DNA from 3 places in the Streptomyces sp. NPDC002476 genome. Region 1 is predicted to be linked to each of the others. Evidence: riboswitches for the same ligand, from Rfam matches in the RefSeq annotation. Region 1 holds a riboswitch; each other region holds the start of a gene.
The links. A riboswitch is a leader RNA that binds a small molecule or an ion and turns the genes downstream of it on or off. The one in region 1 is predicted to bind cobalamin.

Region 1 (10,131 bases):
CACCGCGTCGTCGATCAGCCCCACCACGTGCGGGAACGCGTCCCGGAAGAATCCGGAGATGCGCACCGTCACGTCGATGCGCGGACGCCCCAGCTCGTTCGGGGGCACCACCTCGAAGCCGGTCACCCGGCGCGAGGCGTCGTCCCATACCGGACGGCAGCCCAGCAGCGCCAGGACCTCCGCGATGTCGTCGCCCTGCGTGCGCATCGCGGACGTGCCCCACACGGTCAGGCCCACCGACTTCGGGTACTCGCCCGTGTCCGCGAGGTAGCGGGTGATCAGCGAGTCCGCGAGCGACTGCCCGACCTCCCAGCTCAGCCGCGACGGAATCGCCTTCGGGTCCACCGAGTAGAAGTTCCGGCCCGTCGGCAGCACATTGACCAGACCGCGCGTCGGTGAGCCGGACGGGCCCGCCGGGACGAAGCCGCCGCGCAGCGCCCGCAGGATGTGACCGATCTCGTCCGTCGTCCGGGCCAGCCGGGGCACGACCTCCTCGCACGCGAAGCCCAGCACGGCGATGGCGTCCGGGAGTTCGTGGCCCAGCGTTTCCCGCACCAGCCGCGCCGCGCCCGCCACGTCCCAGCCGCGCTCCTCCATGCCCTCCGCGAGGCGGCGGCACAGCTTCTCCAGCAGATCGATCGCGTCCGCGCCGGTGCGCGCCGGACCGTCGACCAGTCCGGTCAGCTCCGCCGGCACCTTCACCGGGGCGCCCGGCTCGGCCAGCAACTCCCGTTCGCTCAGCCCGAAGTGGGCCGCGATCGAGGCCCGCAGACCCGGCAGAGCGTTCGCCGTGCCGCCCCACACCTGGGACGCGCGCAGCACCGCCAGCACCAGGTTGACCCGCGCCTCGCCGACCGGGCCGCCGCCCAGGACGTGCAGGCCGTCGCGGATCTGCACGTCCTTGATCTCGCACAGGTAGCCGTCGATGTGCATGACGAACTCGTCGAACGCGTCGTCGTCCGGCTGCTCGTCGACATGCAGGTCGTGATGGAGCTCGGCGGCCTTCACCAGCGTCCAGATCTGCGCCCGCACCGCCGGGGCCTTCGCCGGGTCCAGATCGCTGACCAGCGCGTACTCGTCGAGCAGCTGCTCCAGCTTGGCCAGGTCGCCGTAGGTGTCGGCACGCGCCATCGGCGGCACCAGATGGTCCACCACCGTGGCGTGCCCGCGCCGCTTGGCCTGGGTGCCCTCACCGGGGTCGTTGACGATGAACGGGTAGACCAGCGGGAGTTCGCCCAGCACCGCGTCCGGTCCGCAGCCCGCGGACAGGCCCAGGCCCTTGCCCGGCAGCCACTCCATCGTGCCGTGCTTGCCCATGTGCACGACGGCGTCCGCGCCGAACGAGTTCTCCAGCCAGCGGTACGTCGCCATGTAGTGGTGCGACGGCGGCATGTCCGGGTCGTGGTAGATCGCGATCGGGTTCTCCCCGAAGCCGCGCGGCGGCTGGATCAGCACCACCACGTTCCCGAACCGGAGCGAGGCCAGGACGATCTCGTCGCCGTCCACGTACAGCGAGCCCGGCGGTTCCCCCCAGTGCTCCAGCATCGAGCCCCGCAACTCCGGGTCCAGCGTGCCGAACCAGGCCCGGTAGTCGGCCAGCGGCACCCGCGCGGGGGCGGCCGCGAGCTGCTCCTCGGTCAGCCACTCCACGTCGTGGCCACCGGCCTGGATGAGACGGTGGATCAGCTCGTCGCCGTTGTCCGGATATCCGCCGACCGTGTATCCGGCGCCGCGCAGGGCGTCCAGGACCCGCACCGCCGACGCGGGCGTGTCCAGGCCGACCGCGTTGCCGACCCGGGAGTGCTTGGTGGGATAGGCGGTGAAGACCAGGGCGAGCTTCTTCTCGGCGTTCGGCTTGTGCCGGAGCGCGGCGTGCCGCACGGCGATCCCGGCGACGCGCGCGGCCCGTTCCGGATCGGCCCGGTACACCGGCACGTCGTCCGGGCCCTGCTCCTTGAACGAGAACGGCACGGTGATCAGCCGGCCGTCGAACTCGGGAATCGCCACCTGCATCGCCGCGTCCATCGGGGACAGCGCGGCGTCCGACGCCTCCCACGCGGCGCGCGACGAGGTCAGGCACAGGCCCTGGAGCACCGGGATGTCCAGCTCCGCGAGCGCGCCGATGTCCCATGCCTCCTCCTCGCCCCCGGCCGAGGCGTCCGACGCGCGCGTGCCGCCCGCCGCCAGGACCGTGGCGACCAGGGCGTCCGCCCGGCCCAGCAGCTCGTACAGACCGGCGTCCGCGCCGCGCAGCGAACCGCAGTACACCGGCAGGGCGTTGGCGCCGCGCGCCTCGACGGCCTCGCACAGCACGTCCACGAACGAGGTGTTCCCGGACAGTTCGTGCGCCCGGTAGAACAGCACCCCGACGGTCGGACGGCCCTCGGCGAACTCCCGGTCGCCGCGCACGCCCCACTCCGGCATCCGCTGCGGTTCGGCGAAGCCGTGACCGGTCAGCAGCACCGTGTCGGAGAGGAAACGGGTCAGCTCCACCAGGTTCCCCGGACCGCCCTCCACCAGGTAGCGCAGCGCCTCCGCGACGACCCCGGCGGGCACGGACGACTCGGCCATCAGCTCCGCGTCCGGCACGGTCTCGCCGCCCAGCAGCACGGTCGGGATGCCGGACGCCCGCAGCACGGCCAGGCCGTCCTCCCAGGCACGCTTGCCGCCGAGCAGCCGGACGACGGCGACGGAGGCGCCCGCGATCAGCGCGGGCAGTTCCTCGTGCACGTCGACACGCGTGGGGTTGCCGATCCGGTAGGGCGCGCCGGAGGCGCGGGCGGCGAGCAGGTCCGTGTCGGCGGTCGACAGCAACAGCACGGTGCTCGTGGGGGCGTTCATACGCGTGCTCCAGGTACTCCGGGGGCGATGAAGGGAAGTCCGGACGGCGCGCCCGACTCGATGAGCCGGAGCAGCGCGCCGGTGTCGGCGTGTTCTTCGATCAGGTCGCCGAGGCGGTCGAGCTGTTCCTCGCGCAGCTCGGCGAAACGGGTGTCCGGGGAGGGGACGAAACGCCGGCCCGCGGCGCGCGCCACCTCGGTCAGGAAACGGCGGCGGAACACGTCGCTCTCCAGCGAGCCGTGCCAGTGGGTGCCCCACACGGCTCCGGCCCGGCAGCCGTCCAGGGCGCGGCCCCGGCCGTCGGTGAAGAACGGCTCGCCGCCGCGCACGTCGGCGACGCCGTGGTGGATCTCGTAGCCCTCGACCGGCGCGCCGAACGCCTCCCCGACGGGCCGGGCCAGGGTCTTCTCGCGGTCGAACCGGACACGCAGCGGCAGCAGCCCGAGCCCGTCGACGTGCCCGGCCCGGGATTCGACCTCGTCCTCGATGTGCTCGCCGAGGACCTGGTAGCCGCCGCAGATGCCGAGCACCGGCCGGCCCTCGGCGGCACGCCGGGCCAGGGCGTCGGCGAGCCCGCGCTCGCGCAGCCAGGCCAGCGCCCCGACCGTGCCCCGGGTGCCGGGCACGACGACGAGGTCGGCGTCGGCGAACTCCTCGGCGCGGTCCACGAAGCGGACGACGACGCCCGGTTCGGCGGCCAGCGCGTCCACGTCGGTGAAGTTCGACATCAGGGGCACGGCGCACACCGCGACCCGCAGTACGTCCTCGCCGTGCGGCGGCGCGATCACCGACTCGCGCACGGCGCCGCGCAGCGAGACCCGGAGCCCGTCCTCCTCGTCGATGCCGAGGCCGTGCGCGAAGGGCAGCACCCCGTAGGTCGGGCGGCCGGTGATCTCGCGCAGCATCTCCAGGCCCGGCTCCAGCAGCGACACGTCGCCGCGGAACTTGTTCACGAGATAGCCCGCGACCAGCGCCTGGTCCTCGGCGCAGAGCAGCGCCGTCGTACCGAAGAACGACGCGAAGACGCCGCCCCGGTCGATGTCCCCGACCACCACCACCGGGAAGCGCGCCGCCCGGGCGATGCCCATGTTCACGATGTCCGTGCGCCGCAGATTGATCTCGGCCGGGCTTCCGGCCCCCTCGCAGATCACCGCGTCGTACGTGCTCCGCAGCCGCTCCAGGCAGTCCACGACCGTGCCGAGCAGGGCCTCCTGCCGTCCGCCGTGGTAACCGCGCGCGCTCATCTCGCCCACCGGCCTGCCCATCAGGACGACCTGGCTGGAGCGGTCCCCGCCGGGCTTGAGCAGCACCGGGTTCATCAGCGCGGACGGCTCCACCCGGGCGGCCGCGGCCTGCATGGCCTGGGCACGGCCGATCTCGGCGCCCTCCCGGGTGACGTAGGAGTTCAGCGACATGTTCTGCGCCTTGAAGGGCGCCACCTTCACGCCCCGGCGCGCGAGCCAGCGGCAGATGCCCGCCGTGACGACGCTCTTGCCCGCGTCCGAGGTGGTCCCGGCGACCAGGAGTCCGCCGCTCATGTCCGTCTCCGTCCTGCGCTCGGGCCTTTCGCGGTCAGGAGCCGCGCGGCCCCCGCGGCGGCGCCGCCCATGCCCGCGGGCCGCGCGCCCGTGATCCGTCCCCGTCCCGTGCCCCGTACGTCCGCGAGCCGTCGCGCGGCGAGACCCGCGCCCAGCCGCGTGGCCACGCACACACCGAGGGCCAGCAGGCCCACCCGGCGCGAGAGCCGCACCGCGCGCTCGATGTCCGCGGTCTCCACCGCCCGGCCCGTCTCCCCGTTCAGCACCGGGCGGTGCTCCACCCGGCCCCCGTACGCCAGCGTTCCGCCCAGGCGCACGCCCAGCGCGCCCGCGAACGACGCCTCCACCGGGCCCGCGTTGGGGCTCGGGTGCTTCGCCGCGTCGGCCCGCCAGGCCCGTACCGCCTCGCGCGGCCGTCCGCCGGCGACCACGGCGAGCACGGCGGTCAGCCGGGCGCCCGGCCATCCCGCGAGGTCGTCGAGGCGGGCCGAGGCCCAGCCGTAGCGCCGGTGGCGGGGCGACTTGTGGCCGACCATCGCGTCCAGGGTGTTGACCGCGCGGAAGCCGACGAGGCCGGGCACACCGGCCAGCGCCCCCCACACCAGGGCGCCCACCACGGCGTCCGAGGTGTTCTCGGCCACGGACTCCACCACGGCGCGGGCGATCTGCGGCCCGTCCAGGGAGTGCGGGTCGCGTCCGCACAGATGCGGCAGGCGTTCCCGGGCCACCGCGACGTCCCCGACGGCCAGGGCGCCGCCGACGGCCCGTGCCTCCCGCCCCAGCGAGGTGCCGCCGACCACGGACCAGGTGGCGGCCGCGGTCAGCGCGACGGAGGCGGCGGGGTGACGGCGTGCGGCACGGCTGAGCAGCGCCGCACCGCCCACGGCGCCTCCGGCGCAGACGAGGGTGTGCAGCGCGCCCCACCCGCGGTGGTCGCGCCACAGACGGCGTTCGACGCCCGCCGCGGCCTGCCCGAAGGCGGCGACCGGGTGCCCCCTGCGGGGGTCACCGAGCAGCAGATCGCCGATCAGACCGGCCGTGGCGCCGTACGCGAATACGCGATCGGCACGCATGGCTCAGCCGGCCGTCGTGCCTCGGAGGACCTTCGTACGGGCGGCTCTCGGCGAGAGCGCCGGGGCAAGGGACGCACGGCTGCCAGGCATGGCGAAATGTCCTCACTCAGGGTCCGCGCCCTGGTTCGACGTGACCGGCGACGAGAGTCTCCTGGCTCCCGGATCCGCGATTCCCCCGGCCTTCCAGCCCGCTCGCGCGCGCCGTGACTTCCCGGTGTGGGGGACCGCTCCCCGGTGACAGTGGCGGGACCGCGCCGGATTCGCACCGGCTTCCTCTGCTGTCGCCGTAAATGGCTCCGGCAGTCCACCACGCTCTGCGAACGCCCGTCAACCCGCCGTTGACCTGCGGCGGGGCAGTGTGCTGAGGCCCACATCGGGACGGGGACACGTCGACGGGCCGGACACGCGAGGTGCGTCCGGCCCGTCGGGGCTGCGAAAAGGAGGTGCGAGGGGAAGGGCTCAGGCGACGATCAGATAGATCCCGTACGCGACCGCCGCCGCGCACAGCACGAAGCAGACGTACGCGCCCGCGCGCGCCAGTACCCGTGAGCCGCCGGAGCCGCCCTGGGCCGCCGCCTCGGGCTGCTTGGCGAGACCGACGATGCCGAGGGTGAAGACGCCCACCAGCGCGACGGTGACGACGAGGGAGACACCGAAGACGGAGCCGAGGGCTGCCCAGTCGATTTTCATGCTGCTTCCTTAGACGGTCTGCGGACGGTCCGCGTGACCGGTCCGGTGCCGGTCACGGCACTTTCGAAACACGCCCTAGACGGCGGCGGGACGCGCCGGGTCCTGGGCGGCGGCGGCCGCGGCGGCGGGCGTGGCCGGGATGATGGTCATGAGGTCCTGCGCTGCGGCGGTGGGCGGCGGGCTGACGGCGGCGATGGCCGTGGTGACGACGCCCGCGGGTTCGACGGCGCTCTCCGAGGGCGCGACGTCCCCGTGGCCGACCGGCTTGCGGCGCGAGATCAGCCAGATCGAGCCGGAGCCCACGACCAGCAGCGCCGCGACCACGACGACGCCCCAGGTGCCCTGCTTGGTCAGGAGCTCGGCGCCCGCGCCGACCAGGCCCGCGGCCGGCAGGGTCAGGCCCCACGCGACGAACATCCGGGTGGCGGTGGACCAGCGGACCACGCCGCCCCGGCGGCCGAGGCCCGCGCCCATCACGGCGCCGGAGCAGGACTGGGTGGTGGACAGGGAGAAACCGAGGTGCGAGGAGGCGAGGATGACCGTGGCCGCGCTGGTCTGGGCGGCGAAGCCCTGCGGCGGCCTGAGGTCGGTGAGGCCGCTGCCCATGGTGCGGATGATGCGCCAGCCGCCCAGGTAGGTGCCGAGCGCGATGGCCGTACCGGCGGAGACGATGACCCAGACCGGCGGGTTGGCGCCGGGGTGCAGCACACCACTGGTGACCAGGGCCAGGGTGATGATGCCCATGGTCTTCTGCGCGTCGTTGGTGCCGTGGGCGAGGGAGACCAGTCCGGCCGAGGCGATCTGACCGGCGCGGTAGCCCTTGGCGGTGGCCTTCTCCTGGGCCTCGTCACGGATCTTCCCGCCGATCCGGTACGTCAGCCGCGTGGCCAGCAGCGCGGCGAACCCGGCGACGATCGGGGCGGCGACCGCGGGGATCAGCACCTTGGTGACGACCGTGCCGCCGTTGACCGAGGACCAGCCGGCCGACATGACCGCGGCGCCGATCAGGCCGCCGAACAGGGCGTGCGAGGAGCTGGACGGCAGTCCGACCAGCCAGGTCAGCAGATTCCACAGGATGGCGCCGACGAGTGCCGCGAAGATGACCTCCGTGCGCAGCCCGTCCTCATTGATGATCCCGCCGGAGATCGTCTTGGCGACCTCCACGGACAGGAACGCGCCGACGAGGTTGAGAACGGCGGACATGGCCACCGCGGTCTTCGGTCTGAGTGCGCCGGTCGAGATGGTGGTGGCCATCGCGTTGGCGGTGTCATGGAAACCGTTCGTGAAATCGAACACTAGAGCTGTCACGATCACAATCGCGAGAAGCAGCGTGATGTGTTCCATTTACCCAGGCAATCGTTCGACGTCATTGGCAGGTTGACGGTAGGCAACCTTGGTGAACGGGAGATGAACTGAGCGGGGCTTCATGGTGTCCCTGGGGGCGCTTCGGGGCGGTTCGCGGCCATGGTGCCCGCCGCCCGCGCCCCGTCGTCACTCTTCGTGGTTCCTTCGGTCGGTCGTGTATACGTACGCCCGGCGGGCTGACAGGATCACGGTCATGAGCGATCAGCGACGGGACGTGAGCGATCAGCGACAAGGTGCGATCGAACAAGCCTGGGCCGATCTCGTCACCACCGCCCGCAGGACGGCGGCGGACGGCCTGGTCGTCGGCACCTCGGGCAACGTGTCGGCCCGGGTCGGCGACACGATCCTGGTCACCCCGAGCGGCGTGCCCTACGACCGGCTCGGCCGGCAGGACGTGGTCGGTGTCGATCCGGAAGGAAACCAGGTCCTCGGCGTACTGACCCCCACCAGCGAACTCCCGCTCCACCTCGCGGTCTACCGGAACACCGACGCGGCGGCCGTCGTGCACACCCACGCGGTGCACGCCACGGCGGTCTCCACCCTGGTCCCCGAGGTCCCGTCGATCCACTACGCCGCCGCCATGCTCGGGGGACCGGTGCGGGTGGCGGCCTACGCGCGCTACGGGACCGAGGAACTGGCCGCGAACATGCTGGACGCCCTGCGCGACCGCACCGGCTGCCTGCTCCGCAACCACGGCACCGTCACCCACGGAGCCACCCTGGACGAGGCGTACGACCGGACCGCGCAGCTGGAATGGCTCTGCCGGCTCTGGCTCGCCGCCGTCTCCGTGCCCGGACTGTCCCCGGCCCTGCTCACCCCGGCCCAGTTGGACGACGTACGGGAGGCGCTGAAGGGATACGGGCAGACGCGCTGACCCCGCCGGGCCCGGCGAACGGCCCGTTCCGCCCCCGCCGAGCGGCCGTTTCCGCCTTCCGTTTCGCCTTCCGCTTCCGCCTTCCGCTTTCGTCTTCCGCCGCGCGCCCGACGGCGGCCCGTGCCGTCCCCCGCCGGGCGCCGGGCGAACCCGTCCGGGTGGCAGGGCGCGACCCGCCCCACCAGACTGGAACAGTGCGCCCGGCAACAGTCACGGCAGCGGCCGTCACCACGATCCTCGGCCTCGGTGCGGCAGCGGTCGCGGCCGGCCGGTACGCGGGCGACGCCGCCCTCAAGGCACCGTCCGGGCGGCCGCTGCCCGCCGACCGGGGACTGACCGTGCACGCCACGGCGGCCGGCCGGGTCACCCTGACTCGTTCCTTCACCTCCCTGCGGCCCGGGACGTACGGACTGGAGGGCGACGGCCTGCACGCCGTCGTCGGCCCGGTGGTCGAGCGCGCCCACCACGCCCCCGACACCGTCGTGCGCAGACTGGAACGCGTCGACCGGGGAAGCCTGGAGCCCGGCGCCGAGGTCCGGATCACACCCCAGCTGCACAGTGGGGACCCTTCCTCGGCGCTCGGCCTCGACCACGAGGACGTCGAGATCCCCGGCGAACTCGGGACGCTGCCCGCCTGGTTCGTGCCGGGCGCCCGCGACACCTGGGTCATCACCGTGCACGGCCTCGGCACCACCAGGGAACACCCCATGAACCTCATGGCGTTCCTGCACGACCTGCACCTGCCCGTCCTCGACCTTGCCTACCGCGGCGACCCCGGGGCCCCGCGCTCCCCGGACGGACTCGCCCACCTCGGCGAGTCCGAGTGGCGCGACCTGGACGCGGCGATCCGCTTCGCCGTCCGCTACGGCGCGGAGAACATCGTCCTGCACGGCTGGTCCACCGGCGCCTCGATGGCGCTGCACGCGGCCGTCGACTCCGCGCTGCGCGACCGGATCAGCGGCCTCGTGCTCGACTCCCCGGTACTGGACTGGGCCACCACGCTGCGCGCCCTGGCCACCGCCCGCGGCGTCCCGGCCGCCCTGCTGCCGCTCGCCGTCCGGGCCGCCCAGGGACAGGCCGGACTGCACGGCGCCCGCCTCCTGAGCGGCTCCCTCGCGTCGGACCTGCGCGCCCCGACACTGATCTTCCACGGCCCGGACGACACCCTGGCGCCCTGGCAGCCGTCCCGCGACCTCGCCGCCCGCCGACCGGAACTGATCGCGCTGCGCACCGTGCCGCAGGCTCCGCACGGGGCGATGTGGAACGCCGACCCCGATCACTACGAGGAGACCCTGCGGCGCTTCCTGACGCCCCTCATGTGACCCGATGCGCGGGATCGGGTGATTGGTTCCGGGCCCCGTCACCACCCCGTCCACCGGGAATCCGGGTTCCGTTTGGGCTTTCGGGCCGTCAGGGGCAAGACTGCTCTCCGTGACGTCCCGTACCCCGCGCGACTCCAGGCTCCGACTTGTCCGCCCGCGACCCCTCGCCACCGCTCGCAAGGCCGTGACCACCCGGCGCACCAGGCCGGCGCCCCGCCCCCCGGAGGGCACCCCGCCCCGGGCGGAACTGGCCCGCCAGGCGAGGGTCGTCCTCGCCGAAGCCGTACGGATCGCCCGCTGGGCGGCCGACGGTGCGCTCCCGGGCGCCCCGCCCCCGGCCGCCCAGGCGCTCGAAGGGGCCGCGGCGGCCCTGGAACTCTCCCCGGCCCAGGTGTGCTCCGGCTGGGACCGGGCCCGCCTCGCCGGTC
Region 2 (10,131 bases), on a different contig from region 1:
GTGACGAACACCCACCCGGGCGTCGCCTCACCGCCCTTCAGCACGTGCTCCCACGCGATCCGGAACACCTCGGCGGCGATCTCCTCGGCCGCGCTCCGGTCCCCCGTTCTGCGGTGCGCGAAGGCGCGCACCCGGGGGTACTCCCGCGCGTACAACGCGGTGAACCCCGCACTCCGGCCCGAATCCCTCACGGTCTGGTTGCTCTCCACACCCCGTACATGTCATGCGCGGGGCGAATCCTTACAGAGCCAGGGAGATTTTCCGCGCTTTTCTTCCCCGGCCCGGTCCGCGCGCGTCCTTCCCGGCCTACCGACGCCACGGATTACGGGACAGCCCTTAGTGCCGTGACCGGCAAGGTTTGCCCGGAAGGAGCGTCGTCCGGTGCGTGCGATCGCAAGGCGGCCGCAAGCTCTCGGATGGGGCCTCCCTGCTCGAACGAAGTCGAGAGCTCGGGGAATTACCGGGCGACGCGACGGGGCGAACGTTGCCGGGAGCGGCACTAAGGGCTGTCCCGGATGCCCATCCGAGCCGGCCCGGGGGTGTGCGTCAACTGCGCCCGGGAGATGGTCGACCAGGGCTACCACTGGAACAAGTTCTCGTTACAGTGGTCGGGTGGTCAGTGGGCGGCGCGCAGCGCAGCGCACCGCACCGTGCCGCGCCGCACGGCCGTACGTCCGGTGAGCGGACCGGGCAGTGGGAAAAGGGGAGCCATGACGCAGGTGACCGATCACGGCGGGGGCGTGCACAGCATCGAGGTGCCCATCCCGGACAACCCCCTCGGGCACACCCTCGTCCACGTCGTCGACACCGACCGCGGTCCGGTCCTGGTCGACACCGGCTGGGACGATCCGGAGGCGTGGGACACGCTCGTCGCCGGGCTGACCGCCGTCGGCGTGGCCGTCACCGACATCCACGGCATCGTCATCACCCACCATCACCCCGACCACCACGGCCTCTCCGGGCAGGTGCGCGAGGCGTCCGGGGCCTGGATCGCCATGCACGCGGCGGACGCCGAGATCGTGCGCCGCACCCGGGAGTCGGAGCCGGGCACCTGGTTGAACTACCTCGTCGCCAAGCTCACCGCGGTCGGCGCGCCCGAGGCGCACCTCGCGCCGTTGCGGGCCGCGGCGGCGGACCGGGGGCGTATGCGCACCCTGCCCGGGGCGCGGGCCGCGCTGCCGGACCGGGAGATCGTGCCGGGCGAGCTGCTGGACCTGGCGGGGCGGCGACTGCGGGCGGTCTGGACGCCCGGCCACACCCCCGGTCACGTCTGCCTGCATCTGGAGGAGAACCATCCGGCCGGTCTGCCCGGGCGGGGGCGGCTGTTCTCCGGGGATCACCTGCTGCCCGGGATCAGCCCGCACATCGGGCTCTACGAGGACCCGGACGCCGACGCGGTCACCGATCCCCTGGGCGACTACCTCGGTTCCCTGGAGCGCGTGGGCCGGCTCGGGGTGGCGGAGGTGCTGCCCGCCCACCAGTACGCGTTCACCGACGCGGCCGGGCGCGTACGGGAGCTCCTCGACCACCACGAGGAGCGGCTGGCGGGGCTCCTGGGGCTGCTGTCCACCCCGCTGACCCCGTGGGAGCTGGCCGAGCGGATGGAGTGGAACCGGCCGTGGGAGCGGATCCCGCACGGTTCGCGCAACATCGCGGTCGCGGAGGCCGAGGCGCATCTGCGGCGGCTGGTGAAGCTGGGCCGCGCCGAGGCGGTGGCGGGGAGCGACCCCGTGACGTACATCTCCGTGTGACCCGTCACGCACGTACGAGGGACGTGTGCCGCAGCCTGACGGCGGGCACCCCGGAAGGGGCCCGAGGGTCGCCCGGTAGAGTGAGTGGGTCGTCATCATGCGCGTACAGGGGGAAGCCGGTGCGAATCCGGCACTGACCACGCAGCCGTGAGCCGTCCCGTGGACGGTGAGTCGGAATGCCCTGGACGCGGTTGTGACCGGCTCGGACCACCGGAACCCCGGTGGTCGGCACCGTCGAGGTATACGGAGTCGGAGCCTGGTGCGTGAGCGTGCCTGTGCCCGGTCCGGATCCCCGCACAGGAGAGGCCCCGCCCGCCATGACCGTACGCCGCAGCGCGGCAACGCTCGCCGCGACCACGGCCGCCGTGCTCTGCGCGGCCGCCCCGGTCGCGGTCGCGGCGCCGTCCCCGTCGCCCACGCCGTCCGCCGCACTGCCCGCCGGGCTGTACGGCACGAAGGACCCCACCTACGACGGTGTCTGGCGGCAGTCGCTGGCCTTCCTCGCGCAGCGGGTCGAAGGCGTGACGCCCGCCGCGAAGTCGGTGGACTGGCTGATCGGCCAGCAGTGTGCCAACGGCGCCTACGCCGCGTACCGGCCCGACGCCTCCAAGCCGTGCGATGCGAAGACGGTGCTGGACACCAACGCCACCGCGGTCGCCGTGCAGGCGCTCGCCGAGATCGGCGGGCACGCGGAGACCGTGAACGACTCGGTCCGCTGGCTGAAGTCCGTGCAGAACGAGGACGGCGGCTGGGGCTACACGGCAGGCGCGCCCAGCGACGCCAACTCCACTTCCCTCGTGATCGGCGCTCTCGCCCGGCAGGGGCAGCGGCTCGCGGACATCGTCACGCCCGACGGCAAGTCCCCGTACGATCCGCTGCTCGCGCTCTCGATCCCGTGCGGTGAGAAGGACGGCGGCGCGTTCGCGTACCAGCCGGACAAGGCGGGGAAGCTCACGGCCAACGCGGACGCCACCGCCGCCGCCGTGCTCGGCACCATGGGCAAGGCCCTGGCCACCGGCAACAACGCCGCGGCCAAGGGGACCAGCTGCCGCCCCGCGGCCTCCGGTTCGGCCCTCACCCCCGAGCAGGCCGCCCAGAACGGCGCCCACTACCTCGCCGGCGCCCTCGCCGCGAAGGGCCATCTCGACCTGGCCCCGATGCCGGGCGCCGAGGACTCCGCCCCGCAGCCCGACATCGGCAACACCGCGGACGCGGTCGTCGCGCTGTCCGCCTCGGGCCACCAGGACAAGGCCGCCAAGGCCGTGGCCTGGCTGAAGAAGAACTCCGGAGCCTGGGCCGAGCAGAACGGCCCCGCCGCCTACGCGCAGCTGGTCCTGGCCGCGCACGCGACCGGGAACGACGCCCGCGACTTCGGCGGCGTGAACCTGGTCGACAAGCTGAACGCGACCGGTCCGAAGCCCGCGGCCATCACGACCCCCGACCCGTCCGCCGACACCGGGTACGAGGCCACGGAGAAGGACCGGGTGCACAGCGGCGACGACGTGATCGGCGGCGTGTGGTGGTTCGTCGGCATCGGCCTCGTCGTCGGTGCGGGCGTCGGCTTCCTGATCAGCGGCCGCCGGAAGAACCAGCAGCTGTGAGGCGGACGGGAGGGGCCGCCGCCGCGGTGCTGACGGTGCTGAGCGGGGTGCTGCTGGCCGTGCTGGGCGCGGGAGAGGCCCAGGCGGCCGGCTACCGGTACTGGTCGTTCTGGGAGGGCTCGGGCGAGGGCTGGGCGTACGCCACCCAGGGCCCCGCCCTGGTCCGGCCGGACGACGGTGCCGTGCAGGGCTTCCGGTTCTCGGTGAGCGAGGATTCCCAGGACGCGGCCCGGCCGCGCCACGCCCCCGGCTTCGCGAAGATCTGCGCGAACACCCCTGCCGAGAAGGGGTCCAAGCGGGTCGCGCTCGTCATCGACCCGGGCACCGCGGCGGACGCTCCGGACGGGCGGACCCCGCCCGCGCTCCGGACCGCGTGTGCCGTGGTCGCTCCGGACGCGAGCACCGCCGAGGCGCTCGCCGCGGTGGCCAAGCCGCTGCGTTACGACGGCAACGCGCTGCTGTGCGCCATCTCCGGGTACCCGGCCTCCGGGTGCGGCGAGCAGGTGTCGGGCGACGGGCACAAGAAGCCCGCCGCGTCCGCCCCCGCCACGTCCGCCGCGTCCGCCGACGGTTCCAGCGGCGGCGGACCGTCCGCCGGGATGCTCTTCGGGGCCGGCGCCGTCGTCGTCCTCGGCTCGGCCGCGGTCGTGCAGGCCCGCCGCCGCCGAGGATGACCACTCCGACCAGCGGCCCGGCGACCGGGGACGGGGCACCCGACCGCCCGGCCACCGGCCGTCGGGCGACCGGCCCCACCCGCACCACCGGCGTCACCCCTGCGCGTGCCACCCGCGCCCCCCGCACCGCCGACCGGCTGCTGCGCGCACCCGAGGCGAACCGGAGCAACGCCCTGCCCGCCGGGGCGTGGTGGCTGTGGGCGCTGGGCCTCGCCACCGCCGCCTCCCGCACCACCAACCCGCTGCTGCTCGGACTCCTCGTCGGGGTCGCGGGCTATGTGGTCGCCGCGCGCCGCACGGACGCGCCCTGGGCCCGTTCGTACGGGGCGTTCATCAGGATCGGGCTGTTCGTCGTCGGCGTGCGGCTGGTCTTCTCCGTCCTCCTCGGCTCACCGATCCCCGGCACGCATCCGCTGTTCACGCTCCCCGAAGTGCCGCTGCCCGACTGGGCGCAGGGCGTCCGGATCGGTGGCCGGGTCACCGCCGAGCAGCTGGTCTTCTCGCTGTACGACGGGGCGAAGCTGGCCGCCCTGCTGATCTGTGTCGGCGCGGCCAACTCGCTCGCGAACCCGGCCCGGCTGCTGAAGTCGCTGCCGGGCGCGCTGTACGAGGCGGGGGTCGCCGTCGTCGTCGCGATGACGTTCGCGCCGAACATGGTCGCCGACGTGGCGCGGCTGCGCACCGCGCGACGGCTGCGGGGCCGCCCGACCCGCGGTGTCGGGGCGGTCCTCCAGATCGGACTGCCGGTCCTGGAGGGCGCGTTGGAGCGGTCGGTCGCGGTGGCCGCGTCGATGGACGCGCGCGGCTACGGGCGTACCGCCGAGGTCCCGCCCGCCGTCCGGCGCACCACGAACGCGCTCACGCTCGGCGGGCTGCTCGGGGTGTGCGCGGGCACGTACGGGCTGCTGGCCGCGCAGGGCGCGGTGTACGGGCTGCCGCTGCTGGTCGCCGGGCTCGTCGCGGCGGCGGCCGGGCTGCGCCTGGGCGGTGCCCGGTCGGTCCGTACCCGTTACCGGCCCGACCGGTGGGGTGCGCGGGCCTGGCTGGTGGCGGGTTCGGGGGTCGTGGTGGCGGTGGCCATGATCTGGGCGGGCGGTGTCGACGCGGAGGCGCTGCACCCGGGGGTCGTACCGCTGACCGCGCCGGTGCTCCCGTTGTGGCCCGCGGCGGCGGTGCTGGTGGGGCTGCTGCCCGCGCTGGTGGCCCCCGTTCCGCCGCCGGTGGGCGCCGGTTCGAAGACGCGGCCGAGTCCCGAGGAGGACCAGTGATCCGGTTCGAGCAGGTTTCGGTGCGGTACGAGGGGGCGGAGCGCCCCACCCTGTCCGGGGTCGATCTGACCGTTCCCGAGGGCGAACTGGTGCTGCTGGTCGGCCCGTCCGGGGTCGGCAAGTCGACGCTGCTGGGGGCCGTCTCCGGTCTCGTGCCGCACTTCACCGGTGGCAGGCTGAGCGGCCGGGTCACGGTCGCGGGGCGCGACACCCGTACCCACAAGCCGCGCGAACTCGCCGACGTGGTCGGCACGGTGGGCCAGGACCCGCTCTCCCACTTCGTGACCGACACGGTCGAGGACGAGCTGGCGTACGGGATGGAGTCGCTGGGGCTCGCCCCGGACGTGATGCGGCGGCGGGTCGAGGAGACCCTGGACCTGCTGGGCCTGGCCGGGCTGCGGGACCGGCCGATCGCCACGCTCTCGGGAGGGCAGCAGCAGCGGGTCGCGATCGGTTCGGTGCTCACCCCGCATCCGAAGGTCCTGGTCCTCGACGAGCCGACGTCCGCGCTCGACCCGGCGGCGGCCGAGGAGGTGCTGGCCGTGCTGCAACGACTGGTGCACGACCTGGGCACCACGGTCCTGATGGCGGAGCACCGGCTGGAACGGGTGGTGCAGTACGCGGACCAGGTCGTCCTGCTGCCGTCGCCGGGCGCCGCCGCGGTCATGGGCGCCCCCGCCGATGTCATGGCCGTCTCCCCGGTCCGTCCGCCGGTCGTGGCGCTGGGTCGGCTGGCAGGGTGGGAGCCGCTGCCGCTGTCGGTCCGTGACGCCCGGCGCCGCGCCGCCGGCCTGCGCGAACAGCTCGCGGACCGGCGACCGCCCGCCGCGCCCGCCCCGGCCCGGACCCTGGTGTCCCCGCTGCCCGCCGCGCCCGCCCCCGCCCGACGCGGCGCCCTGGCCCGGCTGCTGGGACGCGGCACGCGCACGGCGACGCCCGTTGCCGGGCCCGCCGCCGATGTCCCGGCCCGGGTCGAGGACCTCGGCGTGCGGCGCGGGCGCGTCGAGGCGCTGCGCCGGGTCATGCTCTCCGTCGCCCCGGGCGAGACGGTCGCCCTGATGGGCCGCAACGGCGCGGGCAAGTCCACCCTGCTCGGCGCGCTCGTCGGCATGGTCGAACCCACCGCGGGCACCGTCCTCGTCGGTGGCCGGACCCCGCACCGCACGCCGCCGCGCGAGATGGTGCGCCGGGTCGGGCTCGTACCTCAGGAACCGCGCGATCTGCTGTACGCGGACACGGTCGCCGCCGAGTGCGCCGCCGCCGACACCGACGCGGGCGCCGCCGCGGGCAGTTGCCGGGAGCTGGTCTCGAAGCTGCTGCCCGGTGTGCCGGACGACGCCCATCCCCGCGATCTCTCCGAGGGGCAGCGGCTCGCGCTCGCCCTGGCGGTGGTGCTCACCGCGCGTCCGCCGCTGCTGCTCCTGGACGAGCCGACCCGCGGTCTGGACTACGCGGCGAAGGCCCGGCTGACCGGGGTGCTGCAGGGGCTCGCCGCCGACGGGCACGCGATCGTCCTGGCGACGCACGACGTGGAACTCGCCGCCGACCTCGCGCACCGGGTGGTGATCCTCGCCGACGGGGAGGTCGTCGCGGACGGGGAGACCCGGCAGGTGGTGGTCTCCTCCCCGGCGTTCGCCCCGCAGACCGCGAAGGTCCTCGCCCCGCAGGAGTGGCTGACCGTGGCACAGGTCCGTGACGCGCTGGAGGAGCGGTGACGAGCGGGCACGAGGGACGGGCGGCGAAGGTGGCGGACGGGCGTCGCGCACCCGCAGGCCCTGTGGAGCGAGTGGACGGCCCGGCCCGGACGGGGCGCAAGGCCCTCACCGGGCACGCGCGGCGGTCGGACCGGACGGTACGGCCGATGCGTCTGGGGCCGCGCGCGATCGCCGCGCTCGTGCTGATCAGTGCGATCGGCGTGGTCGCGTTCGGCTGGCCGCTGCTGGCCGACGCGGGCTCCGGTCTCGCGCACTCCCAGGACGCGCCGTGGCTGTTCGCCGCGCTGCTGCCGCTGCTGGTCGGCGTGGTCGTCGCGATGATCGCCGACTCCGGGCTGGACGCGAAGGCCGTGGCGATGCTGGGGGTGCTGGCCGCGGTCGGTGCCGCGCTGCGCCCGCTCGGCGCGGGCACGGCGGGCCTGGAGCCGATGTTCTTCCTGATGGTGCTGAGCGGCCGGGTGCTCGGCCCCGGCTTCGGATTCGTGCTCGGCTCGGTGACCATGTTCGCGTCGGCACTGCTGACCGGCGGGGTGGGGCCGTGGATGCCGTTCCAGATGCTGTCGATGGGCTGGTTCACCATGGGTGCGGGTCTGCTGCCGGGCCCGGACCGGCTGCGCGGGCGGGCCGAGCTGCTGATGCTCGCCGGGTACGGATTCCTGGCGGCGTTCGCGTACGGCACGGTGATGAACCTGTACGGATGGACGATCGTGCCCGGCACCGGCTCGGGGATCTCGTACCACGCGGGTGATCCCCTGTCCGAGAACCTGGTCCGGTTCCTGGCCTACTGCGCGGCGACCTCGCTCGGCTGGGACCTGGGCCGGGCCGTCCTGACCGTGGTGCTGACCCTGGCCCTCGGCTCGGCACTGCTGAAGGCGCTGCGCCGGGCCACGCGCCGGGCCGCCTTCGACGCGCGGGGCACGTTCGACGCCCCTGACGGGTGAGGAGCCTGCGCATCCGCTTGACCTCCATGACCGGGTAGGGTGACGGTCGCTCCCTCGTCGTTCCCTTGATTTTCCTCTGCTTTCCCCCGGATTTCAGGGCTTTCGGGACATTTCACACCGCGTCAACACCTGGCAAAAGCCTGATTTTCTCTTACTTGGACGACTTAATTACCCGTTGGTCCATATAGGCGCATTTTGCTCTGACATCCGTTCCCGTCAGCGGCCGGAGCGTTGTCACATACGTGGAACCTCGTGATTTCTGGGATCGGAACACAGTCCTGGCGGAAGCTTTCTGCGTCAGCGACGAACGCATGCGCCGAGCGCAGGCTCTGCTGGACGCGGCGCAGGCGGAGCGGAGCCGGACGCTGGCCGCGTTCGCCGTCACGGTCGGCGACGACGGATCCATCGCGGACCTGATGGGCCTGAACGAACGCGAAGTGCGATCGGCACGACGCACCGTGGGCCGCCATGACGCGCGCTCGCTCGCCCGGGAGTTGCTGAGCCGGAAGCAGCGGACGCCCGCGGAGGCACCCGGCGAAACCGCCGCCCCCGGCCCGGTTCCCGGCTCCGGTCCGGCTCCCGGCTCCGTCCCTGTCCCTGCTCCTGCTCCTGCTCCTGCTCCCGCTCCCGCTCCCGAGATCACTCTGCCGCATCCGCGCAAGGAGATGACGGTGCGGACGACGGGGAGCGCGCGCATGAGCACGCCGCCCGTGATCGTGCCGCCTGTCCCGGCCACGCCCCCGACCGTGCCTCCGCCTCCTTCCTCTCCTCCCCCGGCGCCCCCGTTCGAGGTGAACAGCACGGTCGTCTGGTCGCCCAGCATGGACTCCGTGCTGTTGTGGAGCTGGGAGTCCGGGCTCGACGTGCAGACGGTCGCCGCCGAACTCGGCTTGGATGTCAGGGCGTTGCTGATGCGGGTGCAGGAGCTCGCCAACGACGGGATGCTCACGCTCACCAACCCGGTCCCGGAGGTGAACCGGTCGGGCCGCCACCGCCGCCAGAACTTCGACGAGGAGGCGTACGCGGCGCTGCTCGCCCCCACCCCCACCTTCCCCACGCACCTGCCGTACTGAGTGTCCGCAGCCGGGGGGCAGCGGCGGGCGGGGGCCGGCCGCTGCCCCGGCCGGTGCCAGGGCTGAGCCGCCCGGCACCGGCCGGCTCAGCCCGGAACGGCCCGGCTCGCCGTCACAGCCGCTGGATGATCGTGCCGGTCGCCAGGGCACCGCCCGCGCACATCGTGATCAGGGCGAACTCCTTGTCCCTGCGCTCCAGTTCGTGCAGGGCGGTGGTGATCAGCCGGGCGCCGGTGGCGCCGACCGGGTGGCCGAGCGCGATGGCCCCGCCGTTGACGTTGACCTTGTCCAGGTCCTGTTCGAAGACCTGGGCCCAGCTGAGCACCACGGACGCGAACGCCTCGTTGATCTCCACTATGTCGATGTCCTTCAGCGACATCCCGGCCTTGCCGAGCACCGCGCGCGTCGCGTCGACCGGCCCGTCGAGGTGGTAGTGCGGGTCGGCGCCCGCGAGTGCCTGCGCGACGATCCGGGCGCGCGGCCTGAGCTTGAGCGCGCGCGCCATGCGCTTGGACGCCCACATGATCGCGCAGGCCCCGTCGGAGATCTGCGAGGAGTTGCCCGCGGTGTGGATCGCGGTGGGCATGACCGGCTTGAGGCCCGCCAGCGCTTCCATACCGGTGTCCCGCAGCCCCTCGTCGCGGTCCACCAGACGCCACATGCCCTGCCCGGCGGCCTGCTCCTCCTCGGTGGTCGGCACCTGCACCGCGTAGGTCTCGCGCTTGAACCTCTCCTCGGCCCACGCGACGGCCGCCCGCTCCTGCGAGAGCACTCCTAACCGGTCGACATCCTCCCTGGTCAGACCGCGTTTGCGGGCGATGCGTTCGGCCGCCTCGAACTGGTTGGGCAGGTCGACGTTCCACTCGTCGGGCCAGGGCTTCCCGGGCCCGTGCTTGGAACCGCTGCCCAGCGGGACCCGCGACATCGCCTCGACGCCGCAGCTGATCCCGATGTCGATCACCCCGGCCGCGACCATGTTGGCGACCATGTGGGACGCCTGCTGCGAGGAACCGCACTGGCAGTCCACGGTGGTGGCAGCCGTCTCGTACGGAAGCCCCACGGCGAGCCAGGCGTTGCGGGCCGGGTTCATGGACTGTTCGCCGGCGTG
Region 3 (10,131 bases), on a different contig from region 1:
GCCCGGAGAAGGCCCCTCGCGCGTCGTCCCGCCGCAGCGATTCCGACTACCACGGCTGCGGTATCCGGTCCCCCCGCCTACCACCGGCCCGAACGGCCCGGCGGCAGGGCATCACGCCGATGTCCGCGCCCGGGTCCACGGCCTCTCCCGTGCCCGGCCCCCACACTCCCGGAAGTGCGACTACGACTGCATGGACGGCTGCGAAGGCCCCGGTTCCGTCGTGGGACTCACCAGGCCGCACTGGTACGCGATGACGACGAGCTGGGCCCGGTCCCGGGCCGCCAGCTTGGTCATGGCCCGGTTGACATGGGTCTTGGCGGTCAACGGGCTGACGAACAGGTGCGCCGCGATCTCGTCGTTCGACAGCCCCAGTGCCACCAGCCCCACGACGTCGCGTTCCCGGCGCGTCAGGCACTCCAGCCGCTCGTGCACGCCCGCCGGGCACGGATCCGGCTGGGCGAGGAAGCGCCCGATCAGCGCACGCGTCGCCGACGGGGACAGCAGGGCCTCGCCCGCGGCGATCGTACGGACGGCGTCGAGCAGTTCCTCGGGCCGGGCGCCCTTGCCGAGAAAGCCGCTCGCACCGGCGCGCAGCGCCTCGGCCACGTGCTCGTCGTCCTCGAAGGTGGTGAGGATGAGCACCTTCACCTCGGTGAGGTTGTCGGACTCGCTGATCAGCCGTGTGGCTTCGAGACCGTCCATCTCCGGCATGCGGATGTCCATCAGGACCACGTCGGGGCTCTGCGCACGGGCCAGGTCCAGTGCCTCCTGCCCGTTGGACGCCTCCCCCACCGTCTCCATGTCGTCCGTGGAGTCGAACAGCATCCTGAACGTGCCCCGCAGCAGGGCCTGGTCATCGACAAGCAGCACGCGGATCGTCATGCCCGTCCCTTCTCTGTGGTTCGCCCATGACCGGGCCGGGGCGCAGCGGCAGCTCGGCCGTCACGGTGAAGCCGCCCTCCGGGCGGGCACCCGCGTACAGCCGCCCACCGACCGTGGAGGCGCGCTCGCGCATCCCGATGAGCCCGTGGCCCGTCCCCGGACGGGCCGGGTCGGCTCCGGTCCGGCCGTCGTTCTCGACGGTGATCGTCAGCCGCTCGGGGCGGTAGTGCAGGAACAACCGGGCGTGGTCGGCCCCCGCGTGCTTGTGCACGTTGGTCAGGGCCTCCTGCACGATGCGGTAGGCGGCCAGGTCGACCGCCGGAGCGAGCGGTTCGGCGACGCCGTGCCAGCTGTGGCTCACGTTCAGTCCGGCTCGCTCGAACGATGCCAGGAGCGCCGGTACGCGGGCCAGGCCGGGCATCGGGTCGCGGGGCGTCACCGGGTCGCCGGACTGCCGCAGCAGCCCCACGGTCACGCGCAGTTCGTCGAGCGCGGAGCGGCTGGTGTCCCGGATGTGCTCCAGTGCGGCCAGGATCTGCTCCGGCCGCCGTTCCACGAGGTGGACCGCCACGCCCGCCTGGGCGTTGATGAGGGCGATGTGGTGGGCGACGATGTCGTGCAGTTCGCGCGCGATCCGCACCCGCTCGGCCGCCACCCGCTGCTGCGCCTCCTGCTCGCGCGTGCGCTCCGCGTGTTCCGCCCGTTCCTCCACCGCGGCCACATAGGCGCGGCGCGAGCGCACCCCGTCACCGATGGCTGCGGGCAGCACCGTCCACGCCAGCATCGCCGCGTTGTCCGGGGCCAGCCAGGAACGCGGATCCCATAGCACGGCGACGCCCACCAGGATGGCGACCGACGACACCGCCGAGATCCAGGTCACTCGCCGGTCGGTGCGCGCGGCGACGGTGTAGACCGACACCAGGACGGGGCTGATGACCAGCGGACTCTCCCGGAATCCCAGCAGCTGGAAGGCCACCCCGCAGCCGACCGCCACGGCCAGTACACCGACCGGGTGACGGCGCCGCCACACCAGCGCGGTACAACCGGTGCCCGCCAGCACCACCGCCTGCCAGCGCAGGGAGAAATCGCGCTCGTGCGGCACGATCGAGGCGGCCACGACGGACAGGACGAACAGCACGACCAGGACCAGTGCGTCCATCACACCGAACCGGGACCGTTCCCCCCTTCTCCGACCACTGCTCACCGCCATGGCACCACCGTAGGGTCGACGACCGCATCGGGCATCGTCACGCGGGACGGGCCCCGCGGCCTCCCCCGTCCGTCCCCCCGCCCCCGGCCGCCGTCCCCGGGACCCGTGTCCGCCCACGCCCCGGGCCTCCGACGCGCGGTTGCCGCCCGTACGCCGGACCGCCGCCCGGCGCCCCGGCCGAGGCGCCGGGCCCGTCGTCACGATCGCCCGGCCGGAGGCCCCGACGACTCCATTCGGCCGACGCCCGACCGGCATGACGACGGCCGACCGACGTGACGACGGACGGCGGGGGTCCCTGGGCCCGACCGCCCGTCACGCCCCGCGTCGGCCACTCCCCCGCGGGCCGTCGGTCCCTTCCGCACCGCTTCCTGTCGGTTCAGACGCCCTTCGCCGGCGCGACCCGGCCCGCCCACGGCGACAGTTCGGCCGTCAGCCAGCGGAAGACCTGGGGCACCTGGCGCTTCCACAGGCCAATGGTGTGCGGCCCGGTCACCCGGGCCACCACCACCCGTGTCGGGGCTGCCGCCGCGCGCCGCAGCGCGAGGCCGTCACGGTAGCCGTCTTCGCGTCCGCCCGAGAGATACAGCGCGACGCGCGGAGGGGTGGTCGCATGGCGCAGGATCCACAGCGGGTTGTTGGCCCGCCGCAGCTCCGGGGCGCGGGCCGTGAGGGAGACCCGTTCGGCGGCCGGGTCGTTGTAGCCGGACAGGCCCACCGCGGCCCGGTACCGGTCGGGGTGGGCGAGTGCCATCTTCACGGCGCAGTGCGCCCCGGCCGAGTAACCGGCCACCGCCCACCCCTTCGCGCCGCTCCGTGCGCGGAAGGTGTCGATCACCATCTGCCGGACGTCCACGCTGAGCCATGACTCGGCGTCCACGACGCCCGGCACATTGGCGCATCCGGTGTCCTGACCGGCCAGCAGATTGGTGCGGGGTGCGACGAGAATGAACGGGGCGATCTCGCCGCTCCGCATCCGGGCCTCCAGCTGCGACTGCACCCGCAGGCTGCTGAACCACGCCTTCGCCGAACCGGGGAAGCCGCCGAGGAGTTCGACCACGGGGAACCTCCGGTGCCGGAAGGCCGGCTGGTCGTACTGCGGCGGCAGCCATACGTACACCTCGCCGCGCACCCCCGACACCCGCCCGCGCAGTTGGGTGACGCGGACGTTCCGTCCCATCCGGGCGTCGTGCACCGGGTCGAACTCCTGGACGACCTTCGGCTCGTTCGCCAGGTCCTTGTGACTTCCGAGTCCGTCGCGTCCGAGGTCCGGGGCGGCGACGACATGGTGTCCGGTGCCGAGCAGATCGGCCCAGTTGTCGTACAGACCATTGGTGTTGTTGACCACCACGAAGACACTCAGCACGGCCGCCCCCTGCGCGAGGACGACCATCGCGAGACGGCTCGCGCCTCGCACCACGGCGGGACCCCGTACCCGCCCCCACAGCAACAGGGGAAGCAGCACACTGACGATGGCCAGCGCGATCGTGGCCAGGAAGAAGGGTGTCCCCGTCAGGCTCATCACGCCAGTGAGGATGTCGCACACAGCACGATGGTTTACCCTCTTTTCCACCTCTTTACGTCGGACGCGAGGCACCGGGAACCTCGTGTTGACGCCGGTCACTCCCGTGCCTTCGGCGACCGGCACCCCCGCGCCTTCGACGCCGGTCGCTCCCGGCCTCCCGCATCACGCGCCCCGGCCGCGCCGGGAAGGGGCGGGAACGGCCGGGAGACGGGCCCCGGTTCCCCGGCGTGCGATCACTCACATGGGCGCCCTCTGTGCGCCGACCTCGGACAAACGTAATATCGGCAGGTCATCGCCGCGACGGGAGACAGGAAGCCGGTGCGAATCCGGCACGGTCCCGCCACTGTGACCGGGGAGTGCAACCCTTCGACATGCCACCGCGCGCCGCGCGGGAAGGCGGGGGGAACGTCGATCCGGGAGTCAGGACACTGGCCTGTCGCGGGCCCGTTTTGAGGAGCGCGGACTCCCCAGGAGGCTCTACGTGTATTTCGGCATACCCCGCCGCCGCCCCTGCTCTCCCCCTGCCCGCACCCGGCGCACCCGGCGCGCCCCGCGCGTCGTCGCCGGGGTCATGGCCCTGGCCACCGCCCTGCCGGCCGCCGGCTGCGGCACCGCCGACGACTCCCCCGGGAAACCGAAGGCCGGTGCGTCAACGGTCGAGGGCTTCCCGGTCACCGTCGACAACTGCGGTGTGAGAACGACGTACGACAAACCGCCCTCGCGCGTGGTCACCATCCATCAGCACCCCGCGGAACTGCTGCTCGCCCTGGGGCTGAAGGACCGCATGGCCGGTACCGCCTTCCCGGACTCGGCCGTTCTGCCCGAGCTGCGGAAGGACTTCGCGGCCGTACCCGAACTGGCGAAGCGGGAGCCTTCCTTCGAAACCGTCCTGGACGCGGAGCCGGACTTCGTCTACGGCGGCTACGGCAGCGCGTTCGCCGAGAACGAGGGCCGGTCGCGCAAGGCGTTCGCCGAGGCGGGCATCGACACCTACCTCAACCGGGAGTACTGCGGCAAGAAGCGGGTGACGATGCGGGACACCTACGACGAGATCCGCACCATCGGCGACGTCTTCGGCGTCCCGGACCGCGCCTCCGCGCTGGTGGCCGATCTGAGGGGGCGCGTCGACAAGGCCGTCTCGGCCGTGGGGAAGAGGCCCGACGTGCCCGTCTTCGTCTACGACAGCGGCGAGAAGACCGCCTTCACCGCGGGCGGCAAGGGGCTGGGCAACGACCTGATCGACCTGGCGGGCGGCCGGAACGTCTTCGCGGGCCTCGACGACGTCTTCGGGGACGTCTCCTGGGAACAGGTCGTGGCCCGCAAGCCCGAGGCCGTGATGGTCTACGACTACGCGGGCTCCGGCAGCGTCGAGCAGAAGAAGCGGTTCCTGCTCTCGCAGCCCGCCCTCGCCGACGTCCCGGCCATCAGGAACAAGCGGTTCGTGGTCCTGCCGCTGACCGCGACCCTCGTCGGCATCCGGTCGGCGTACGCGGTCGACGGCCTGGCGCGCGGTCTGCATCCCGAGAGCTTCCGGTGACGGGAACGGGGACGGGAACGGGAACGCCCGTGAAGGCCGCCCCGCCCGACGGGACGACCGAGGGGACGGCCGGCGGAGCGAGGGCGTGGCTCCCGCGCCGCGGCGGCCGGTCGGGGCGCGTACCCCTCCCCTTCGCGCTGACCGTCCTCGCGCTGCTGCTGGTGGTCTCCGCCACTGCCGGCCTGGCCATCGGCTCGGTGCACGTGCCGCCCGGCCAGGTGTGGGGCATCGTGACGCACGCGCTGGGCGCCGACTGGCAGGAGCCGTCCTGGACCCGCGCCCGGGAGACGATCGTCCTGGACGTGCGGGCACCGCGGGTGCTGCTCGGTGCCGTGACCGGCGCCGGGCTGGCCGTGGTGGGCACCGCCATGCAGGCCCTCATCCGCAACCCGCTGGCCGAGCCGTACCTGCTGGGCGTGTCCTCCGGCGCGTCGCTGGGCGCGGTCTCGGTGATCGTGCTCGGCGTGGGCGTGCTCGGGCCCGTCTCGCTGCCGGCCGCCGCGTTCGCCGGCGCCCTCGGCGCGCTGCTGGTGGTGTACGCGACCGCGCGCACCGGCGGACGCATCACCTCGGTACGGCTCGTGCTGTCCGGTGTGGCGACGGCGTCGGTGCTCACCGCGGTGACGGACCTGTTGCTGCTCACCACCGGCCGGGGCCACGAGGCCCGTGCCGTCCTCGCCTGGACCCTCGGCGGCCTCGGCGGCGTCGGCTGGGACACGCTCTGGCTGCCGGGTGGCGCCCTGCTGCTCGGCATCGCCGTCCTGCTGGTCCAGGCACGGAACCTGAACCTGCTGCTGGCGGGCGAGGAGTCCGCGGGCACGATGGGACTCGACGTGGCCCGGTTCCGGGCCCGCATGTTCGTCCTGCTGTCCCTGGTCACCGGCGTCCTGGTCGCGGCGACCGGGCCGATCGGCTTCGTCGGGCTGATGCTGCCGCACACCGTGCGGCTCGTCGTCGGCGGCGACCACCGTCGCGTCCTGCCGACGGCCGCCCTCGGCGGAGCCGTCTTCCTGATCTGGGCCGACATCGCCGCCCGCACGGTCGCGGCGCCCTTGGAACTTCCCGTCGGGGTGCTCACGGCGCTGTGCGGAGGCCCCTTCTTTCTCTGGCTCATGCGCCGTGACGCCCGGCGGAACGACGAACGGGGAGCGGCATGAGCGACGCGGCCGAACGCGCCGTCGGTGGCGGCGCCGCCCTGTCCGTCGACGGGGTCACTCTGTCCGCCGGTGCGCACCGCCTGGTCCGGGACGTCTCCCTGACCGCCCGCCCCGGCGAGGTCGTGGGGCTGGTCGGCCCCAACGGCAGCGGCAAGTCCAGTCTGCTGCGCGCCGTCTACCGCGTGCTGCGACCCGACACCGGACACGTACGGGTCGACGGGACCGACGTCTGGCGCCTGCCCGTACGCACACTGGCCCGTACTCTGGCCGCGGTGGTCCAGGAGCCCGTCGCCGACTTCGACCTGACAGTGCGTGAGGTGGTCGCCATGGGCCGTACCCCGCACAAGGGCCTGCTCGACGGCGACACCGCACAGGACGCCCGGCTGATCGCTTCGGCCCTCGCGTCCGTGGACGCGGCCTTGCTCGCCGACCGTTCCTTCGACGGGCTCTCCGGTGGCGAGCGCCAACGTGTGCTCATCGCCCGCGCCCTCGCCCAACAGCCCTCGCTGCTCGTCCTCGACGAACCCACCAACCATCTGGACATACGCCACCAGCTCGACGTCCTCGGCATCCTGCGCCGGCTCCCCGCCGCCGTTCTGGTCGCGCTCCACGACCTCAACCTCGCGGCGTACTACTGCGATCGCCTCTACGTGCTGCGCGGGGGCGAGGTCGTCGCGTCCGGCCCGCCCGCAGAGGTGATCACCGCAAAACTGCTGCGCGAGGTCTACGAGGTGGCGGGCGAGGTCGTCGTCCACCCCCGCACGGGAGCGCCCCATGTGACCTTCCTGCCCGGGGAACAGGGACCCCGCCGGACCACGACGGCCCGGGGGGACGAGCCCGTTCCGTGAGCGGGCCGGGTCGCGCGAGGCGGCTTCACTCCCGCCTTCGGCGCGGCGGCGACCGGCCGTCGCCGCCTGTTGCCGCACGGCGCATCCACCCTTCTCCCAGGGCGTGTTCGCCGTTCGGCCGATTACCGTTCACCAAAGCGGAAGCTGACTGTCAGTCACCGTGCATACAATTCCTGTCGAACACCGAGTCCCGGCAGTCCGCTCGGTCCGCACCAACACGCCCGACCGGGCCGAGTGTCTGGGTCGCGGCGTGCGCAGTACTTCCTGACCCGATCCGGTTGCCCGGGGAAACCCTCGCGGCCGGCTGACAGTATGGAGCACTTTCCGTGATGGATCGTACGAGGCGGTCGAGCACTCTGATCGTCGGGGGAATGACAGCGGTGCTGCTGACGGGTTGCGGCTCCGAGGACCAGATCTGGCCGTCCGAGAGCAAGGACAGGATCGTCGTCGGGATGTCCGACGGCATCCTCGCCACCGACCCGGCCTCGGGGTACGACCCGGGGTCCTGGCTTTTGTTCAACAACGTGTTCCAGTCCCTGCTGAGCTTCCCGCCCGCTTCCTCCACCCCCGTGCCGGAGGCCGCGGAGGAGTGCGGGTTCTCGAACGGCAGCAAGACCTACACCTGCACGCTGCGCGACGGATTGAAGTTCAGCAACGGCCACAGCCTCACGTCGAAGGACGTGAAGTTCTCCTTCGACCGTACGATCGCGATCGACGACCCGGCCGGGCCGTCGCCGATGCTGTCCACCATCAAGTCGATCGACACCCCGGACGACAAGACCGTGGTGTTCCACCTCAAGGTGCCCGACGCGACGTTCCCGAGCAAGATCGCTTCGGGTGCCGGCTCCATCGTGGACCACCAGGTCTATCCGAAGGACCACCTGCTCGGGGGCGGCAAGACGGTGGGATCGGGACCCTACAAGCTGGACTCCATCGACAAGTCCGAAGCGGACTTCTCGGTCTACTCCGGTTACCGCGGAAACGCCGAGGTGAAGAACTCCGGGGTGACGCTGAAGCTGTTCCGCGGCGATCAGCAGGCGCTGAGGTCGTCCCTGGAGAAGGACGACATCGACATCGCCTACCGCGGTCTCACCGCCAAGGCGATAGCCGCCCTGGACTCCTCGGCCACCGCGAAGAAGGACGGCATCACGGTGGTGCAGGGCAGCAGCGCCGAGGTCCAGCACCTGGTCTTCAACGTCGCCGACCCCGTCGTCGGCAAGCTCGCCGTGCGCAAGGCCATCGCCCACCTCGTCGACCGGTACTCCCTGGTCAGCAAGGTGTACCAGGACACGGCGACGCCGCTCTACTCGGTGGTCCCGGTCGGCATCACCGGCCACGGCACCTCGTTCTTCGACGTGTACGGCGACAGTCCGAAGCCGGACAAGGCGCGGAACGTCCTGCGCGAATCCGGAATCACCGAGAAGGTGAAGCTCACGCTCTGGTCCACCCCGAGCCGCTATGGTCCCGCCACGGATGACGAACTACGCACCATAGCAGACCAGTTGAATCGGAGCGGGCTGTTCGAGGCCGACATGAAGTCCGTCCCGTTCGGCCAGTACGAGAAGAACATCGCCGCAGGCAAGTACGGCGTCTACGTCAAGGGCTGGGTGCCGGACTATCCCGACCCCGACAACTTCACCCAGCCGTTCTTCGGCGAGAACAACGTGCTGTCGAACAACTACGAGAACAACGAGATATCGGACCAGATCATCCCGCGCACCTCCTCCGTGACCGACCGCGCCGACACCCGGCAGGACTTCATCAAGCTGCAGGACATCGTGGCGCGGGAGCTGCCGTTCCTGCCGCTCTGGCAGGGCCAGCAGTACGCGGTCGCCCACGAGAGCGTCCGGGGGCTGCAGAACTGCCTGGACACCTCGACGGTCTTCCGCTTCTGGGAGCTCGGCACCGCGGAGTGACTCCGGCGCCGCGATACGCGGACGAGGGAGCGTCCGGGGGAACGGCGTTCGCGCGAGTGGGGCGGGGTGTCCGGTGCACTCCCGCCCCCTTCGCCGGAGACCCGAGGGCGTCGAATCCTTTGCGGGGGACGCCGGTCGCGCGCTGCGGGGAGAGCCGCCACACCGATGGCGCACTTCCGCCTGATCGACATCGCCTTCGCCGCCGACGCGCACGCCCCGCTCGTCGCGCGTCCCGGACGGCGCGCCCCGGGACACGGCAGGGCCCGGACAAGAAATCCTGAAACCGGCCCGAAGGGGTTGTACGAGCTGCGCCTGCTTTCGGGTGGGAGGAGAATGGACATCAGCGGTCGGCTGTGTTCGCGCCCTCCTCGCCCGACTCGACGCCGGCACGAGGCCCGTGGGCGGACCTCCTGGGCACGAGCCCTCGCGGCCCGGCTCCGCCGTCCCGGCGGTGGGCCCGGAGGACGGTGGGAAGCGGCCACGTGAGCCGCCGCTGGAACAGGACAGAGCGGCGCGAACGCGCGAGACGCGAGCGACGGCGGGAGGAATTCCCCCACATACGCCCTGACCACACCGAACTCCCGCCCACCGATGTGCTGCCCGCATCCGAGGGCACCACCATGGAACGACGTGCACAACCGTGCAGCTGAGACGAGGTGGCGCAGCATGCCATCCGTGGATCTGTTCCGCGACATCGGCGACATCCGCGACGTCTGGCTGAACGACGCCACGATGGACTGCGTCACGGCGGTGGACGCCGAACCGACCGCCGCCCGGTTCCCGGGACAGGTCGTTCCCGGGACAGGTCCTCGTGGCCAGAAACGTCTACGACGGGGCCACCCGCCCCGGGTCGTGGTTCACCCGGGACTTCGGCCCCGGTCTCTTCGACACCGATGAACCACGGCGACCTCGTTCGGCCACCCCGACGTCGCCACCGCGAACGATCATCTAGGAGACAGCGATGAAAGCCGGCAGGATTCTGCGCAACCCCGACGCGCCCCGGACCTCGCCCCGGCCGAGAGCCGGCCGGGACCTGGATCGCGCGGACGAGGAACGGCT

Region 2: it holds a riboswitch for cobalamin, as region 1 does, so the genes downstream of both, ACFYXM_RS22855 (prenyltransferase/squalene oxidase repeat-containing protein) here and ACFYXM_RS21415 (cobalamin biosynthesis protein) in region 1, are expected to answer to the same signal.
Region 3: it holds a riboswitch for cobalamin, as region 1 does, so the genes downstream of both, ACFYXM_RS32700 (ABC transporter substrate-binding protein) here and ACFYXM_RS21415 (cobalamin biosynthesis protein) in region 1, are expected to answer to the same signal.

The regions. Positions count from the first base shown of each region.
Region 1 covers NZ_JBIARH010000018.1:97,591-107,721, reverse strand. Annotated here, with positions in the region: gene cobN (cobaltochelatase subunit CobN) at 1-2,841, opposite strand, end outside; gene ACFYXM_RS21420 (cobyric acid synthase) at 2,838-4,379, opposite strand; gene ACFYXM_RS21415 (cobalamin biosynthesis protein) at 4,376-5,452, opposite strand; cobalamin riboswitch at 5,597-5,729, opposite strand; gene ACFYXM_RS21410 (hypothetical protein) at 5,912-6,142, opposite strand; gene ACFYXM_RS21405 (anion permease) at 6,218-7,486, opposite strand; gene ACFYXM_RS21400 (class II aldolase/adducin family protein) at 7,701-8,381, shown strand; gene ACFYXM_RS21395 (alpha/beta hydrolase) at 8,576-9,703, shown strand; gene ACFYXM_RS21390 (hypothetical protein) at 9,888-10,131, shown strand, end outside.
Region 2 covers NZ_JBIARH010000020.1:124,171-134,301, reverse strand. Annotated here, with positions in the region: gene ACFYXM_RS22865 (RNA polymerase sigma factor) at 1-209, opposite strand, end outside; gene ACFYXM_RS22860 (MBL fold metallo-hydrolase) at 711-1,751, shown strand; cobalamin riboswitch at 1,827-1,954, shown strand; gene ACFYXM_RS22855 (prenyltransferase/squalene oxidase repeat-containing protein) at 2,069-3,352, shown strand; gene ACFYXM_RS22850 (SCO2322 family protein) at 3,349-4,026, shown strand; gene ACFYXM_RS22845 (energy-coupling factor transporter transmembrane protein EcfT) at 4,023-5,294, shown strand; gene ACFYXM_RS22840 (ABC transporter ATP-binding protein) at 5,291-7,009, shown strand; gene ACFYXM_RS22835 (ECF transporter S component) at 7,156-7,950, shown strand; gene ACFYXM_RS22830 (hypothetical protein) at 8,262-9,023, shown strand; gene ACFYXM_RS22825 (steroid 3-ketoacyl-CoA thiolase) at 9,136-10,131, opposite strand, start outside.
Region 3 covers NZ_JBIARH010000048.1:2,927-13,057, forward strand. Annotated here, with positions in the region: gene ACFYXM_RS32685 (response regulator) at 181-882, opposite strand; gene ACFYXM_RS32690 (sensor histidine kinase) at 854-2,041, opposite strand; gene ACFYXM_RS32695 (alpha/beta hydrolase) at 2,469-3,611, opposite strand; cobalamin riboswitch at 3,884-4,066, shown strand; gene ACFYXM_RS32700 (ABC transporter substrate-binding protein) at 4,186-5,151, shown strand; gene ACFYXM_RS32705 (FecCD family ABC transporter permease) at 5,181-6,308, shown strand; gene ACFYXM_RS32710 (ABC transporter ATP-binding protein) at 6,305-7,156, shown strand; gene ACFYXM_RS32715 (ABC transporter substrate-binding protein) at 7,528-9,072, shown strand; gene ACFYXM_RS32720 (neprosin family prolyl endopeptidase) at 10,034-10,131, shown strand, end outside.